2 regions of the Frateuria edaphi genome follow, and region 2 is predicted to be linked to the other one. Evidence: predicted binding sites of a transcription regulator. Region 2 holds the regulator's gene; the other holds the start of a gene.
What was found. Region 2 encodes FliA, which starts transcription of late flagellar genes. Its sites were predicted from a motif close to TAAAGTTTNNCNNNCNNNGGCCGATAA; they were not measured.

Region 1: a site for FliA is predicted at 3,637-3,663, ahead of LQ772_RS07700 (glycoside hydrolase family 31 protein). Genes of this name have one in related genera too.

Annotation. Positions count from the first base shown of each region.
Region 1 covers NZ_CP088251.1:1,612,042-1,619,568, forward strand. The annotation lists gene LQ772_RS07695 (glucosidase family protein) at 1-1,165, opposite strand, end outside; gene LQ772_RS07700 (glycoside hydrolase family 31 protein) at 1,274-3,610, opposite strand; gene LQ772_RS07705 (alpha-amylase family glycosyl hydrolase) at 3,898-5,451, opposite strand; gene LQ772_RS07710 (TonB-dependent receptor) at 5,552-7,527, opposite strand, start outside.
Region 2 covers NZ_CP088251.1:770,024-777,550, forward strand. The annotation lists gene flhA (flagellar biosynthesis protein FlhA) at 1-785, shown strand, start outside; gene flhF (flagellar biosynthesis GTPase FlhF) at 897-2,318, shown strand; gene LQ772_RS03460 (MinD/ParA family protein) at 2,315-3,259, shown strand; gene LQ772_RS03465 (RNA polymerase sigma factor FliA) at 3,261-4,067, shown strand; gene LQ772_RS03470 (chemotaxis response regulator CheY) at 4,116-4,523, shown strand; gene LQ772_RS03475 (protein phosphatase CheZ) at 4,520-5,161, shown strand; gene LQ772_RS03480 (chemotaxis protein CheA) at 5,177-7,111, shown strand; gene LQ772_RS03485 (flagellar motor protein) at 7,113-7,527, shown strand, end outside.

The sequences.
Region 1 (7,527 bases), 840 kb from region 2:
TGACCGAGCGGATTTCGTGTGCAATGCGCAGCGGATCGTCGACCGCCCGCGCCGCACGCAGCGCATAGGCGCTGACGAAGGGCCAGATCGCGCGGTTGTGGTAGATCGGCTGGTCGGCGCGCTCGGGCCAGATCACCGGGCTGCCCGAGGGCCAGGTCGGGTAGTTGGCCAGCGCCTGGCGTGCGCGCGCCGGATCGGCCACGCCGCTGGTGATCGCCAGCGACAGGCCGAGCAGGTCGTAGGCCTCCACCGGAAGGCCGTCGCCACCGAGGTAGCTCATGTAGAGGCCGCGGTCGCCGCGCCAGAAATGCGTGTTGATCGCAGTCTTCAGCGCCCCGGCCTGGGCGCGGTAGTCGGCCGCGTGCGGGTCGCCATGCCGATCGGCAAGGTCGGCCGCCAGCTCGAGCGCCTGGTAGTGCAGGACATTGGTGGAAAGCGCGAAAGACTGGGCGATGAACACCACGTTGTCCGCCGTCCAGACGGGATAGGTCTGCTCGCGCCAGTCCAGAAAGGACGTTTCGCCGCGATAGAGCCCGAGCGCCGGGTCGAAGGCGTACTGCCGGTCCTGCGCCAGCGTGTCGCCCAGCGCCTGCCGCACCCGGGTGGCGAAGCCGGCGTCATCCAGCAGGTGTTTCGCGCCAAGGAACCACACGATGCGGTCGGTGCTGATCGGCCAGCTGCCGCCCGAGCCGGTGTCCTGCATCACGTACAGCCCTTGCGGCGCCGACGGCGCGCGCACCTCGGACAGCTTGAACTCCAGTCCGTTGCGCGAGCGTGCGGGATCGAAGCGCCACAACCCCAGGTCGATCGCGTACGAGAGATCGCGCGTCCACACGTAGGGCCATTTCTCGCCCGTCTCGAAGCACACGCAGGGGATCGGCTGGCCGTGGTCGAAGGCACCGTCGCGGATGGCCTCCACCGAGTCCCGCTTGAGGTCGTCCTGGGCCATTGCGTAAAGGCCGTCGAACAGGCTGCTGCCGGTGGCGGCCTCGAGCGGGGGCGCGGGAATCACGCGCTGGCCGGTCGGCCATCCGAGCACGTAGCTACCCTTGTCGCTTTTCTGCATCGACACGTGCACGCCGTGCCAGTCGAAACCGTCGCGCCATGCGGATTCGGGGACGTTCGGGGCGGCTGCCATCGAGGCCATCAGCAAAAGGCTCAGCATGGTGTTCGAGGCTCCCGGCAGGCGTGGGGTTGCTTCGGCGCCACTCCGTTGGAGAGAGCGCCCCGGTGAAAGGGCCGTGTGAACACGGCCCGTCCAGCGATACGTCGCTTACTTCACCACGTCAAGCGTGACGGTCTGGCCCTTGCCGGAAGCCACGCGTACCCAGGTTACCGGGCCGAAGCGGTCTTCGCCCACGGCCCAGCCGTCGTCTGCGGAGGCGCGCAGGGCGTCGGCGCTGGCGAACGCCTCCAGCGCGCGACCGTTGCTGCGCACGGCATGCGCCGGTTTGCCGTGGAACTTCAGCAGCCAGGACTTCAGGACAGGCTGGTAGCTGCCCTGGGGCGATGCGATGGCGAAGGCCACGCTGTCCCCGTGCGCCTCCAGCTGCATCGACTGCAGGAAATATTCGCCCTGCTCGTAGCCGTAGGTCTTGCCGTCGTCGTCGTAGTAGTCGAAGCCGGTCGCATGGTCGGCGGGAAACAATTCCACCGTCAGCTCGGTGAGCGGCTGCTGACCCACGTAATCCATCACCGGGGCGACCGGAATGATGGCGCCTTCGCGGATGTAGAGCGGGATGTCGCTCCAGTGTGTGGCATCGGCCCGGTGCTCGATGGTCTGGCCGCCGGCGTAGTGCCTTCCGCTGAACCAGTCGATCCATTCGCCGGCGGGCAGGTAAACCGGCTTGGTCGTCTGGCCCTGATCGACAACGGGCGATACCAGCAGGCTGTCGCCGAACAGCCAGGCGTCGACGTCGTTGCGCAGGTTGGCGTCGGTCGGCCAGTCGAACATCAGCGGGCGGACCAGGCCGACGCCGGTGGCGCGGCGCTGGTGCTCGTAGCTGTAGATGTAGGGAATCAGCGACTGGCGCAGGCGGATCGCGTCGGTTGCAGCTTTCTCCGCGACCGGGCCGTACACCCACGGCTGGCGTTTCTGGTTGAAATCGCCATGCACGCGGAAGACCGGCGTGAACGCGCCGAACTGGATCCATCGTGCGTAGTTTTCCGGCGACGGCGGACCCTTCTTGAAGCCGCCGCCGTCCATGCCCCACTGCATCGCACCGACGTTGATGGCGCTCAGCATGCGCTGGCGCTGCCCGGCCATGCTTTCGAATCCGGTGAGGATGTCACCCGACCAGAGGCCGTAGGCGTAGCGCTGGGCGCCCAGGTAGAAATTGCGGTTGAGCGACCAGACGCGCAGGTCGGAGATCGCGCGCTGTCCGTCGTAGAGCGCGCGTTGCATGTCCATGTGCTGCAGGTCGACGGCGACGTCATCGGCCTCGTCGTTCCACCAGCCGACCATGCCGGTCTCGAACGAATGCTTGAGCGCCTTGTTGAAGAACCAGGCACGCGCGGCAGGGTCGGCGAAATCGATCTCGCGCACGGTCTGGTGCGAGAAGTAGTCCGGCGCCGGATCGCTCTGTGCCAGCCAGTAGCCGTGCTCGCTGGCTTCGCGGCCCTCTATGGTGTCCACATGAATGCGCGGCTTCATGATGCCGGTCAGGTGCACGCCCTGGGCGTCGAGCAGCGTCTTGAGCTTGCCGCTGTCGCCGTCGGGGAACTTGTGCTCGTTCCAGCGGAACTCGCCGTAGTTGTCCTCGCCCCAGGCCTTCCAGTCGAAGTCGAGGGTGAAGTTGTCCAGCGGGATGTGGCGTTCGCGGTAGCCCTCGACGATGTCGAGCAGTTCCTTCTGGTCGATGCCCCACTGGCTGTTGGTGAAGCCCATCGCCCATTTTGGGAACAACGGGCTGCGGCCGCTGACCTGCGCCAGTGCGCCGAAGATCGCGTGCGGCCCGCCGACGAAAACGTAGTAGTCCAGTCCGCCATCGAACATGCGCGCGTCGATGCGGGTGTCGCCCAACGCGATCTGCCCGCCGACGCCGTCGATCAGCACGCCATAGCCGGCAGTGGTCCACACGAACGGCGCGCCGGCATGGCCCTGCTCGCCGGCGGTGACCGGGCGGTAGCCATCACGCAGCAGGCCTGCGGTGGCAGCCTCGGTGGCATCGAAGCCGCCGATGCCGTACATCGGCTCGCCCTTGGCGTGGATCAGACTCAGGCGTCCGTGGCCCAGCGAGGGCAGGGCGAACTGGCGCAGCAGGGGCGCCTGGCCCGGCACGCCGATGCGCAGCTCGCCGTGTTCCTTGTCCCACACCGCTTCCAGTTGGGCCGACTGCAGCCGCGCGCCAGCGGCATCCTGGGAGATGTCCGCGCTGGGCCGGGCCGAAGCGTGCAGCGCGGGATCGATGACGATCGTCGGCGTCGCCGCGTGGCCGGCCTTGCGCATCTGCACGTGCAGCGTGCCGGGGGCGGTCAGTTCGACGCGAACCGTGTCGGCACCGAGCGGAATATCGAAGCCCGGCGCGGCCGGCGCGATGGAAGCGGGCCTGGCCAGCGCAGCGTGCGCCCGGGCCTGGGAAAGCGATGCAGCAGCGGAAGATGGGGACACCAGCAATACTCCGACAACAAACAACGTGATCGGCCCCATCGACGCGCGCTTGAGCTTTGTGAAAAGCGCGTGCAGGCGACCGGGGCCGGGCCCATAGTAGGGGCCATTACGCACGTCGCGACACCCGGTTGCATACGTATTCATCTGTGACATGGCGCGGTTTTCCGATGGTGCGGTGCACGATCCGGACGTGCGGGCGGCGGGCGTAAAAACGGACTCATCCGTACTGCGGTGCCGGGTGATTTCACACTCCGTGGACGTCGGCCGGCGCGGGCGGACACGGCGCCTCACTGCAGCACCACTGATGCGTAGGCCGGCAATCGCAATTGTCCGGAGTCGATGCGAGCGTCCGGCATGCTGGCCAGGCGCACCCGGCTGAATCGCGCGAGCGTGCCGGCCAGTTTCAGTGTCTGCGGTTCACGGGAAAGGTTGTGTACGACCAGCACGTCAGTGCCGGCGTGAGCGAGTTCCCAGGTCGCGAGGTGGGGATTGGACACGGCCGGGACGCTCAGGACGCCCTCGCGGAGCGCAGGCACCTCCTGGCGCCAGCCGATCAGCATGCGGTAGCGGGCGAGCAGGGAATGCGCATCGTCCTGCTGGGCCTCGACCGATACGCCGGGGCCATCGCCGGCACTGAAGCGCTTCCAGCGGCTCTCGCCGGCAGCGCGCGGGTCACGATGCCAGCGCATCGGTTCGCGCAGGTCAGGGTCGGGCTTGGTGCCGCGCATGCCAAGCTCCTCGCCGTAGTAGACGAAGGGTTCGCCGGGCAGGGTGAGTAGCATCGCGGCGGCCATGCGCATGTGCTGTGGGTTGCCGGCGAGCTGGCTCATCACCCGCTCCTGGTCATGGTTCGACAGGAACGGGGCATCCTGCCCGGCCGGGATGGCGGCCGCCACGCGCTGGAGCAGGGCGGACAACGCTCCGGAGCGCTCGTCCCGCGCGCAGGCGACGAGGCGGCCGGCAAGCGGGAAATCGAACACCGCATCCAGCGGACCGAACCAGGGGCCGAGCTCGCCCGGCTGCTCCCGCGTGACCTCGCCAATCAGGTAGACGTCCGGATCGGCTTCCTTCATCGCCCGGTGGAAAGACGACCACCATTGAAGGTTCTTGCGCAGCACGGCCGGGTCGTCCGCCTGCGTCGCGAAGTCGTAATAGACGTGCTGTGCCGCATCGAGGCGAAAGCCGTCGACGCCCTGCGCCAGCCAGTAACGGCCCACGTCGTCGATTGCCTCGCGCACGGCGGGCGTGTCGAAGTCGAGGTCCGGCATGGCGCCGGTGAAGGTGCCCAGGTAATGCTGCTTGCCCAGCGCATGCCAGGCCGGGCCGCCGGTGGCGCTGGTCGCCTGCAGCGCGGTGCGCGGCCCGGCCCAGGTATACCAGGCGTGGTGCGGATTGGCCGGATCGCGGGCCGCGAGGAACCATGGATGCCGGTCGCTGGTGTGGTTGACCACCAGGTCCATGATGACGCGGATCCCGCGCGCGTGGGCCGCATCGAGCAGCCGATGGAAATCGGCCAGCGTTCCGTATTCGGGATTGATCGCGCGGTAATCGGTCACGTCGTAGCCGTGGTAACTGGGCGACGGGTTGATCGGCATCAGCCAGATACCGTCGACGCCCAGCGACTTGAGGTAGTCAAGCTTGGCGGTGACGCCATTGAGGTCACCCACGCCGTCGCCGTCGGTGTCGTACCAGGCGCGCACGAAAATCTCGTACCACACGCCGCTGCGCGCGGCCGGCTGCGCCACCTTCTCCGGGGGCGCGGCGGCCTGGAGGTCGCCGATACCGCAGAGGAGGGCCAGGCAGGCGGTCGCGAGGCGGATCGGGATTCGATTCGGCTTCATGCAGGCTTCCCGTAGGCAAAAAAAAGGACCCGCCAGGTCGCGCGGGTCCGGGGAGAATGACGCGCCGGGCGGGCGGGGAGGTGCATGCCCGGCGCGAGGCTTACAGCGCGTAGGTGAAGCCGACCAGATACTGCCGGCCGAACCACTGCAGCGTGCCCGTCTGCGCCTCGTTGCCGAAGTAGGTGCGGGTCGGTTCGTCGGTCAGGTTGTTCACCTGGAACAGTACGCTCAGGCCGTTCTTGAACGCATAGGAGGCCTGGTAGTCGACCACCGTCTCCGGCGCGTAGTAGACGATCTGCGTGTCGACGGCCATCTGGTTGGACACGAACGCGCTGCGATGGCGGACCGACAGGCGGGTGTCGAAGCCCTGGTAGCCATAGAACAGCGTGCCGTTGATCACGCGCGGCGAAAGGCCGGGCAGGCCCATCTTCTGCGGTGCGCCGCCGAGGGTCGAGGTCGAGGTGACCTGGCTCTGCGAGTACGAATAGCTGCCCGTGAAGCCCAGGCCCGACCAGGCGCCTGGCAGGAAGTTGAACACGCGCGAGTAGGAAAGCTCCACGCCACGCACGAAGCCGCCCTTGTCGTTGTTCACGGCCGTCTGGTACTGGCCGTTCTCGTACGGCAGGCCCGTCGCCGGGTTGATCGGCACCTGGATGCCGTTGCCCGCGAAGTCGTACGGGTTGATCGTGTAGTCCTCGATGAACGAGTCGATGTGCTTGAAGAACAGCGCCGCGGCGAACGCGCCGCTCGAGTCGGGCGAGTAGTGCTCGAACGAGAGGTCGTACTGCTTGGCGTAGAACGGATCGAGGAACGGGCTGGTGTTGCCCCACATGTTGTAGGTGTTGCCGTCGATCCACGAACCCGAGCCGGTCAGCAGCTTGTTGAGCGGCGGACGGGACATCACCTTGGCCGCCGCGAAACGCAACTGGTTGGACTCGTCGAAATGCCAGTTGAGATTCAGCGAGGGCAGGTAGTCGGTGTAGGACTTGCCGCGGCGCACGTGGATGTAGTCGGTGCTCGTGACGCCCAGTTCGTCGGTGATCGGCTCGCCCTGGCCGCTGCCGATCTGCTGCAGGCCGTTGGAGTACTGCGAGGTGTGCACCACGCGCACGCCGACGTTGCCGGTGAGGTTGTGGTTGGCGACGTTGGTGTCGATGTCGGCCATCACGTAGCCGGAGGAGACGTGCTCGTCGACCTCCGCGCTCTGGATCATCGTCCAGTTCGCATTCCAGTTCTTGGTCGGCGTCGGCGTGATGCCATTGGCGGCAAGCACCGCCAGCGTGTCGATCGACAGGAAGCACGGGAACGAGGAGAGATTGCCCTCGAAGCAGACCTTGTGCGCGTTGGACGGATCGAGCGCCAGCGGCGGCTGCCCGGCCGGGTACTGGCCAAAGTCGTTGCCGTACTCGAACGCGCTGCGGTCGGCGTTGTAGGTACGGCGCGAATAGCGCACGCCCATTTCCAGCGCTGACAGGAAACTGTTGTCCACGAAGTCGTAACGCACGTCGGTGCGGAACGCCTTGCTCTCGTCATCGTAGACGTACGGGTACACGCCCACCTTGCCCAGGCCCATGCGGGACAGGTCGGTGTAGTCGTGGTTGAAGCCGACCGTGCCGGGCTGCATGCCGTTCAATTGGTAGTCGACCACTTCATCGTTGGCCGCCACCGGGTTGGTCGCACTCATGTCGTTGTAGAGCAGGCCCCAGGACACGCCGTTGTTGAAGTCGCTCTTGGCGTGCGAGTAGGAGACGTCCGAACTGATCGTCCAGCCGCCGAGCATCCACTTTGCGTTCAGGCCGCCGGACAGCACGCTGTTCTTGAGCGAGTTGTCGTCGTTGGTGGTCTGCACGACGAAGTAGGGATTGGCCGGATCCTGGGTGATGGTTCCGCCGGTCACCGCGCCGTTGGGCAGGATCACTGGGTTGGTGATGATGCCGTTGTTGAGCGTCTTGACGCGGAAGCCGTGGCCTTCGCTGGTGGTGTCGAACTTCGAATAGAAGCCGTCCGCCTTCAGCTCGAAGCTGTCGCTCGGGCGCCACTGGAGCACGGCCATGTAGCCGTTGCGGCGGAGCATGC
Region 2 (7,527 bases):
AGCGCCTGATGGCGATCAACCCCGGTCGCGTGCACGGTCCGCTGCAGGGCATCCAGACCAAGGACCCGGCGTTCGGGCTCGAAGCGGTCTGGATCGAGCAGGGCCAGCGCGAGATGGCGCAGAGCCTGGGCTACACCGTGGTCGACCCGGCCACCGTGGTGGCCACGCACCTGTCGCACATCCTGCAGACCCACGCGCACGAACTGATCAGCCACCAGGACGTGCAGCAGCTGCTGGACCGCCTGGCGCAGACCGCGCCCAAGCTGGTCGAGGACCTCGTGCCCAAGCGCATGGCGCTGGGCGTGGTGGTCAAGGTGCTGCAGAACCTGCTCGCCGAGCGCGTGCCGATCCGCAACATGCGCACCATCGTCGAAACCTTGGCGGAGCACGCGGGCCAGAGTCAGGATCCCGGCATGCTCACCGCCGCCGTGCGCGTCGCGCTGGGCCGCCAGATCGTGCAGGAGATCACGGGGCTGGGCACCGAGGTGCCGGTCATCACGCTGGCGCCGGAGCTCGAGCAGATCCTCATGAACTCGCTCTCCGGCGGTGGCGTGGCTGGCGCGGCGGTCGAACCGGGCCTGGCCGACCGGCTGCAGCAGAGCGTCGCCGACGCCGCGCGCCGCCAGGAAATGAGCGGCGAAGCGGCGGTATTGCTGGTCGCGCCGCAGCTTCGTCCGTGGCTCGCGCGCTTCACCCGCCACGTGGCACAGAACCTGCACGTACTGGCCTACAACGAGGTGCCGGACAACCGCAGGGTGCGGCTGGTCCAGGCGCTGGGACGTTAAAGGCCGGGAGACGGGCATCGTGATTCGCCAGTTGCACATGCAGACAGCGCAAGGCCCTGGGGCCGCCGCGGCGATGGACACGATGGCCGCGACCCGCTTGCGGAGCAGGCAATGAAGATCAAACGTTTCGTGGCGCCGGACATGCGCCAGGCGATGCGCGAAGTACGCGAAGAGCAGGGACCCGATGCGGTGATCCTGTCCACGCGCAAGCTCGACGAAGGCATCGAGATCATCGCCGCCGTCGATTACGACGAGGCGCTGGTGCGCGAAGCCGCGCGCCATGGCGCGGCCCCCGCGCCGGCCGCCGAGCCCCCGGCGCTGCCGCCGCGTGCCGCCGCCATACCGCCGCCGCCGGTGCGCGAGGCGCGCGTCGAAACGCTGGCGCCTGCCAATCGTCCGACGCCGATCGAGACCGCCGCGAAGGCCTCGGTCGCCGCGGAGGAAAGAGAGCCGAAGCCGGTGCGTGCCGAAGTGCGCGCTCCGCACGCCTCGCCCCGCGCCCAGGCCGAGGGTCTGGTCCAGGCGAAGGCGCAACCGTCGCCGTCTCAGCCGGCGCCCGAGGCCCCGGCCGAGCCGGCGGTCCATCCGTTGATCGAGCGTGCCGCGCAGGACACGGTGCGCATGCGCGCAGAGCTTTCCAGCCTGCGCGAGATGCTCGAGATGCAGCTCTCCAGCCTCGCCTGGAACGACATGGAACGCCGCCAGCCGATGCACACCCGCGTGCTGCGCGAGCTGACCCGGCTGGGCATCGACGCCGACGTCGCCCGCGCGCTGGCCGATGAACTGCCGCCGCAGATGACGCCCGAACAGGCGCGCTACCTGCCGCTGGGCATGTTGAGCCGTGGCATCGCCGTCAGCGGCCGCGGCCGCTCGGACGAAGCCGGCGTTACCGCGCTGGTCGGCCCGACCGGCGTGGGCAAGACCACGACGCTGGCGAAACTCGCGGCCCGGGCAGTGGTGCGCCACGGCGCCTCGCAGGTCGCGCTGGTCAGTACCGACCATTACCGCATCGGCGCTGCCGCGCAACTGGAGCACTACGGTCGCCTGCTCGGCGTGCGGGTGTACCCGGCGTACGACGCGCAGAGCCTGCGTCAGGTGCTGGAACTGCTGAAGGGTTGCCACACCGTGCTGGTCGACACCGCGGGCCTGGCCGGCAACGACCCGCGGCTGAAAGAACAGCTCGAGGCGCTGGGCGAGGCCGGCGACCTGCGCGTCTGCCTGGTGCTGGCCGCCAATGCGCAGGCGCAGTCGCTGGAAGAAGCCGTGCGCGCGTACCTGCCGGCCAATCCGCACGCGGCGATCCTGACCAAACTCGACGAGGCGCCCAGCCTCGGCGGTGCACTGTCGGTGCTTATCCGCCACCGGCTGGCGCTGGACTACACCACCGACGGCCAGCGCGTGCCCGAGGACATCGCCGCCGCCGATGCACGCCTCTTGGTGTGCCGCGCCGCGCAGGCGCTCAAGGGCAATGCGCCGGCCGCCGACGAGGCGGTGCTGGCCGAGCGTTTCGGGACGATGGTGGCCCAGGCATGAGCGGAATCCTTGCAATGAATCAGGCGTGGGGCTTGAAAGACATGTTCAACGCGATCACGGGCGAGCGCGATGCCGCGCCGGCCGCACCGCACCGGCCGCACCAGGCGACCAACGCAGGCGCACCGCGCCGCCGCTGCCGCGCGATCGCGGTCGCCGGCGGCAAGGGCGGCGTCGGCAAGACCACCGTGGCGGTCAACCTCGGGATGAGCCTGGCGATGGCCGGGCGCGAGGTGATGCTGCTGGATGCCGACATGGGCCTGGCCAATGTCGACGTACTGCTCGGCCTGGCGCCCTCGCGCCACCTGGGCCACCTGCTGGACGGCACGGCCACGCTGGAGGAGCTGCTGCTTGACGCCCCCCACGGGCTCAAGGTCATCCCCGGCGGCTCCGGCGCGCGGCGCCTGGCGCAGCTGGGCAACGGCGAGCATGCCGCGGTGATCCGCGCGTTCGACGAGCTGCCCCGTCCGCCGGACTACCTGCTGGTCGATACCGCCGCGGGCCTGTCGGACAACGTGGCGATGTTCGCCGCGGCGGCCGACGACGTCGTGCTGGTGGTTTGCGACGAGCCGGCCTCGCTCACCGACGCCTATGCGCTGATCAAGGTCCTCTCCCGCGACTTTGGCGTGCGCCGCTTCCGCTTCGTCGCCAACATGGTGCGCAACCTGGGCGAGGCCCGCGCGCTGCACCAGAAGCTGGCCAAGGTCAGCGACCGCTTCCTGGACGTGGTGCTGGATTTCTTCGGGTTCGTGCCGCAGGACGAGCGGCTCAAGCAGGCCATCCGGCGCCAGAACGCGGTGGTGGACATGTGGCCGGCGGCGCGTTCGTCGCAGGCATTCAAGCAATTGGCAGGTGCGGTCGATAACTGGGAGGAACCCGCGCGCGCGGGCCTGGACCGCATCGCATTCTTCGGTGGCCAGGCCGTGACGGCGTCGGGGTGGTGAGATGAGCGTGGCATCGGAATATCTCCAGCTGCAAAAACAGAGTGCAGATGAGTTGGTGCGCCAGCACGCGCCACTGGTGCGTCGTATTGCCTATCACCTGATGGGCCGTCTTCCCCCCAGCGTGGACGTGGGCGACCTGATCCAGTCCGGCATGATCGGCCTGCTCGAGGCCGCGCGGCACTACGCCACCGACCGCGCCGCCAGCTTCGAGACCTACGCCGGCATCCGCATCCGCGGCGCCATGCTCGACGAGCTGCGCAAGACAGACTGGACCCCCCGCTCGGTGCACCGCAAGGTGCGCGAAGTGGCCGAGGTGGTGCGCCAGATCGAGATCGAGACCGGCGCCGACGCCGAGGATGCCGAAGTCATCAAGCGCCTCGGCGTGAGCGCGGAGGACTACCACCAGATTCTCGCCGACGCCGCCAGCGCGCGCCTGCTCAGCCTCACCGCGCCGGACGACGGCGACGGCGCGCCAGCCTTCGACGTGGTCGACCAGGGCACCCTGGGGCCGGCCGAGAGCATCGAGCAGGACGGCCTGCGCCAGGCGTTGATCGACGGCATCTCCGGCCTGCCCGAGCGCGAGCAGCTGGTGATGTCGCTGTACTACGAGCAGGAATTGAACCTGAAGGAAATCGGCGCCGTGCTCGGCGTGACCGAGTCGCGCGTGTGCCAGATCCACGGCCAGGCGATCGTGCGGCTGCGTGCGCGCATGGGCGACTGGCGCGACGACGTGCAGGGGGAGTCGGAAACCGGCACCCGCAAAGGCAAGGGCCGCCGCGCTTCATCCGATCGTTCCGTTTCCCGCTGACCCCTCCGACTTCCGATCCCGAATCCCGATTTCCTACCAGAGGAACCAATGGACAAGAACATGAAAATCCTCGTGGTGGACGACTTCTCCACCATGCGGCGCATCGTCAGGAACCTGCTGGTGGAGCTGGGTTTCACCAACACGCTGATCCAGGAAGCCGACGACGGCAACAACGCGCTGACCATGCTGAAAAGCCAGCCGTTCGACATGGTCGTGACCGACTGGAACATGCCCAACATGACCGGCATCGACCTGTTGCGCGCGATCCGCGCCGAACCCTCGCTCAAGGGCCTGCCGGTGCTGATGGTTACCGCCGAGAACAACCGCGACCAGATCATCGCCGCGGCCCAGGCGGGCGTGAACGGCTACATCGTCAAGCCGTTCAACGCGGTCACGCTGAAGGAGAAGCTCACCAAGATCTTCGAGCGCCTGGCCGCCGCGGGAGCCAGCGCATGAGCGCCGTGCTTTCCACCTTCGACGAAACCGCGCTGCCGCAAGAGCTGCAGGACCTGCTCAACAGCGAAGATGGCGCGGCCTTCGAGCACGCGCTCGATGCGCTGGTGCGCCAGCGCGAGCAGCACCTGTTCCGGGCGTTGGGCCTGCTCGCGCGCGACCTGCATGGCGCGGTCAGCCGGCTCGGCAACGACCTGGCGCACGAAGGTGTGCCGGGCAAGGTCGCCGACGTGCGCAAGCACCTGAACGACGTGCTGGAGATGAGCGCCCAGGCGGCCCATCGCAGCATCGATTTCGCCGAACGCATGAGCCCCGAGGCCGACGCGCTGGCGCAGAGCGCCGAGCAGGTGCTCGCCTCGGCGGCACCATGCGACCCGGTCGCGGACCTGGCGCGCCAGGCCGGCAACTTCGCAGGCGCATGCCGCGAGGGCCTCAACGACATGGTGATGGCGCAGTCCTGGCAGGATCTGTCCGGCCAGCGCATCAAGAAGGTGGTCAACTTCATCGAGTCGGTGGAGTCCTCGCTGCTGGAGCTGGTCCGCCTGACCGGTGCATTGTCCGGCCGCGAGCCGCCGCCGGTGGTTGAGAAGATCTCCGGCCAGGACGAGGCGGACCGCCTGCTCAGCGAATTCGGTTTCTAAGGGAGTCCCAGGCGAATGGATCCCTCGCTCGACGCCGAACTGCGCGACGATTTCCTGGTCGAGGCCGGGGAGCTGGTCGAGCGCCTGTCGGAACAACTGGTCGAGCTGGAAGCCAGCCCGCGCGACGCCGAGCTGCTGAACGCGGTGTTCCGCGCCTTCCATACGGTCAAGGGTGGCGCGGGCTTCCTCGCCATCGAGCCGATGGTGCAGCTGTGCCATCACGCCGAGGACCTGCTCAACGTCGCCCGCAACGGCGCGCTGGTGCTGGATTCGGCGAGGATGGACGCACTGCTCGAAGCGCTGGACCTGCTCAACGCGATGATGGATGCGCTGCGGGGCGGCACCTCGATGGCCATGCCGCCGCCTGCGCTGCTCAAGCGGCTGACGCCCGGCGCCGCGGCGCCCGCGCCGCCGCCGGTCGCCGCGCCCGTGGCCGCACCGCCGGCGGACGGCAGCATCGACGACAGCGAATTCGAGGCCCTGCTGGACAGCCTGTACGGCACCGCCGCGCCGGGCACCGTCGCACCGGCGCCGGCCGTGCCGTCACCGACCCACATCAGCGACGACGAATTCGAGGCGCTGCTGGACAACCTGCACGGCACGGCGGCGCCCGGCGCCAGCGCCGTACCGGCATCCAGCACGACTATCGCCGACGACGAATTCGAGGCCCTGCTCGACAACCTGCACGGCAAGGGCGCCGCCCCCGGCGCCCAGCCCATAACCGCCGCTCCGGCGCCTGCGCCTGCGCCCGCGCCCGCACGCGCGGCCGCGCCGGCCGAGACCAGCGTGCGCGTCGATACCGGCCGGCTCGACGCGCTGGTCAATCGCGCCGGCGAACTGGTGCTGGTCCGCAACCGCCTGCAGAGCCTGGCCCAGAAGAGCGGCGACGACATGCTGGCGCAGGCCGCGGCCGAACTCGACCGCGTCGCCGACGAGATGCAAGGCGCGGTGCTGTCCATGCGCATGCAGCCGGTCGGCCGGCTGTTCCAGCGCTTTCCGCGCATCGTGCGCGACCTCGCCCGCCAGCTGGGCAAGGAAGTGGACCTGGTGACCGAAGGCGAGGGCACCGACCTCGATCGCAGCCTGGTCGAGGCGCTCGCCGATCCGCTGATCCACCTGTTGCGCAACGCACTGGACCACGGGCTGGAAATGCCCGAGGAACGCGTCAAGGTCGGCAAGTCGCGCCGTGGCACGGTGCGCCTGTCCGCCAGCCAGCGCGGCGAGCGCATCGTCATCGCGGTGAGCGACGACGGCCACGGCATGAACCCCGAGGTGCTCAAGCGCAAGGCGGTCGAGAAGGGCGTGATCGACGCGGCCCAGGCCGCGCGCCTGAGCGAGAACGAGTGCTACGAACTGATCTTCCGCCCGGGCTTTTCCACCGCCGCGCAGATCTCCGACATCTCCGGCCGCGGCGTCGGCATGGACGTGGTCAAGACGCGCGTGGCCGAACTCGGCGGCACCCTGCAGGTGCGCTCGAAGCTCGGCCAGGGCAGCGAACTGCAGCTGACCGTGCCGCTGACCCTGGCGATCCTGCGCGTGCTGATGGTGCGCGTGGGCCCGCGCCTGTTCGCGCTGCCGCTGTCCAACGTGGAGGAAGTGTTCGAACTGTCCGCGGGCCAGGACCGCATGCTCGATGGCCGGCTGGTCGCCAACCACCGCGGTCGCGCGCTGCCGCTGGGCGATCTGGCCGGCTGGGCCGGCGTGGTCGGCGTCGCGCCGCGCCACGTGGTGGTGCTGCACATCGGCCACCAGCGCATCGGTTGCCTGGTGCACGAGGTGCTCGGCCGCGAGGACGTCATGGCCAAGCCGCTGGGTCCGCTGTTCGAGGGCCTGCCGGGCATCGCCGGTGCCACGGTCACCGGCGACGGTGCGCTCGCGCTGGTGCTGGACCTGGCCGGCCTGGCCGACGATGGCGGGCAGCTCCTGCCGTCACTGAGGGCGGCGGGCTGACATGGACGTGGTGAGCCTCGTCGGCACGATCCTGGCCTTCCTGGTCATCATCGTGGGCACCATCCTCAAAGGCTCCACGGTCGGCGCGCTGGTCAACCCGGCCGCGTTCGTGATCGTCTTCGCCGGCACCATCGCCGCCTTGATGGTGCAGACGCCCGGCAGCGTGCTCAAGCGCGCGCTGGGCATGCTGCCGATGGTCTACCGCCCGCCGGTGTTCCAGCCCTCGGACCTGATTGCCCGCATCATCGGCTGGAGCGAGATCTCCCGCCGGCAGGGCCTGCTCGGCCTCGAGCCGAGGATCGACGAGGAAAGCGACGGCTTCGTGCGCAAGGGCCTGCAGATGCTGGTCGACGGCGGCGAGCCGGACGCGATCCGCGGCGTGCTCGAGGTCGAGATGGAGGCGCGCGAGCACAACG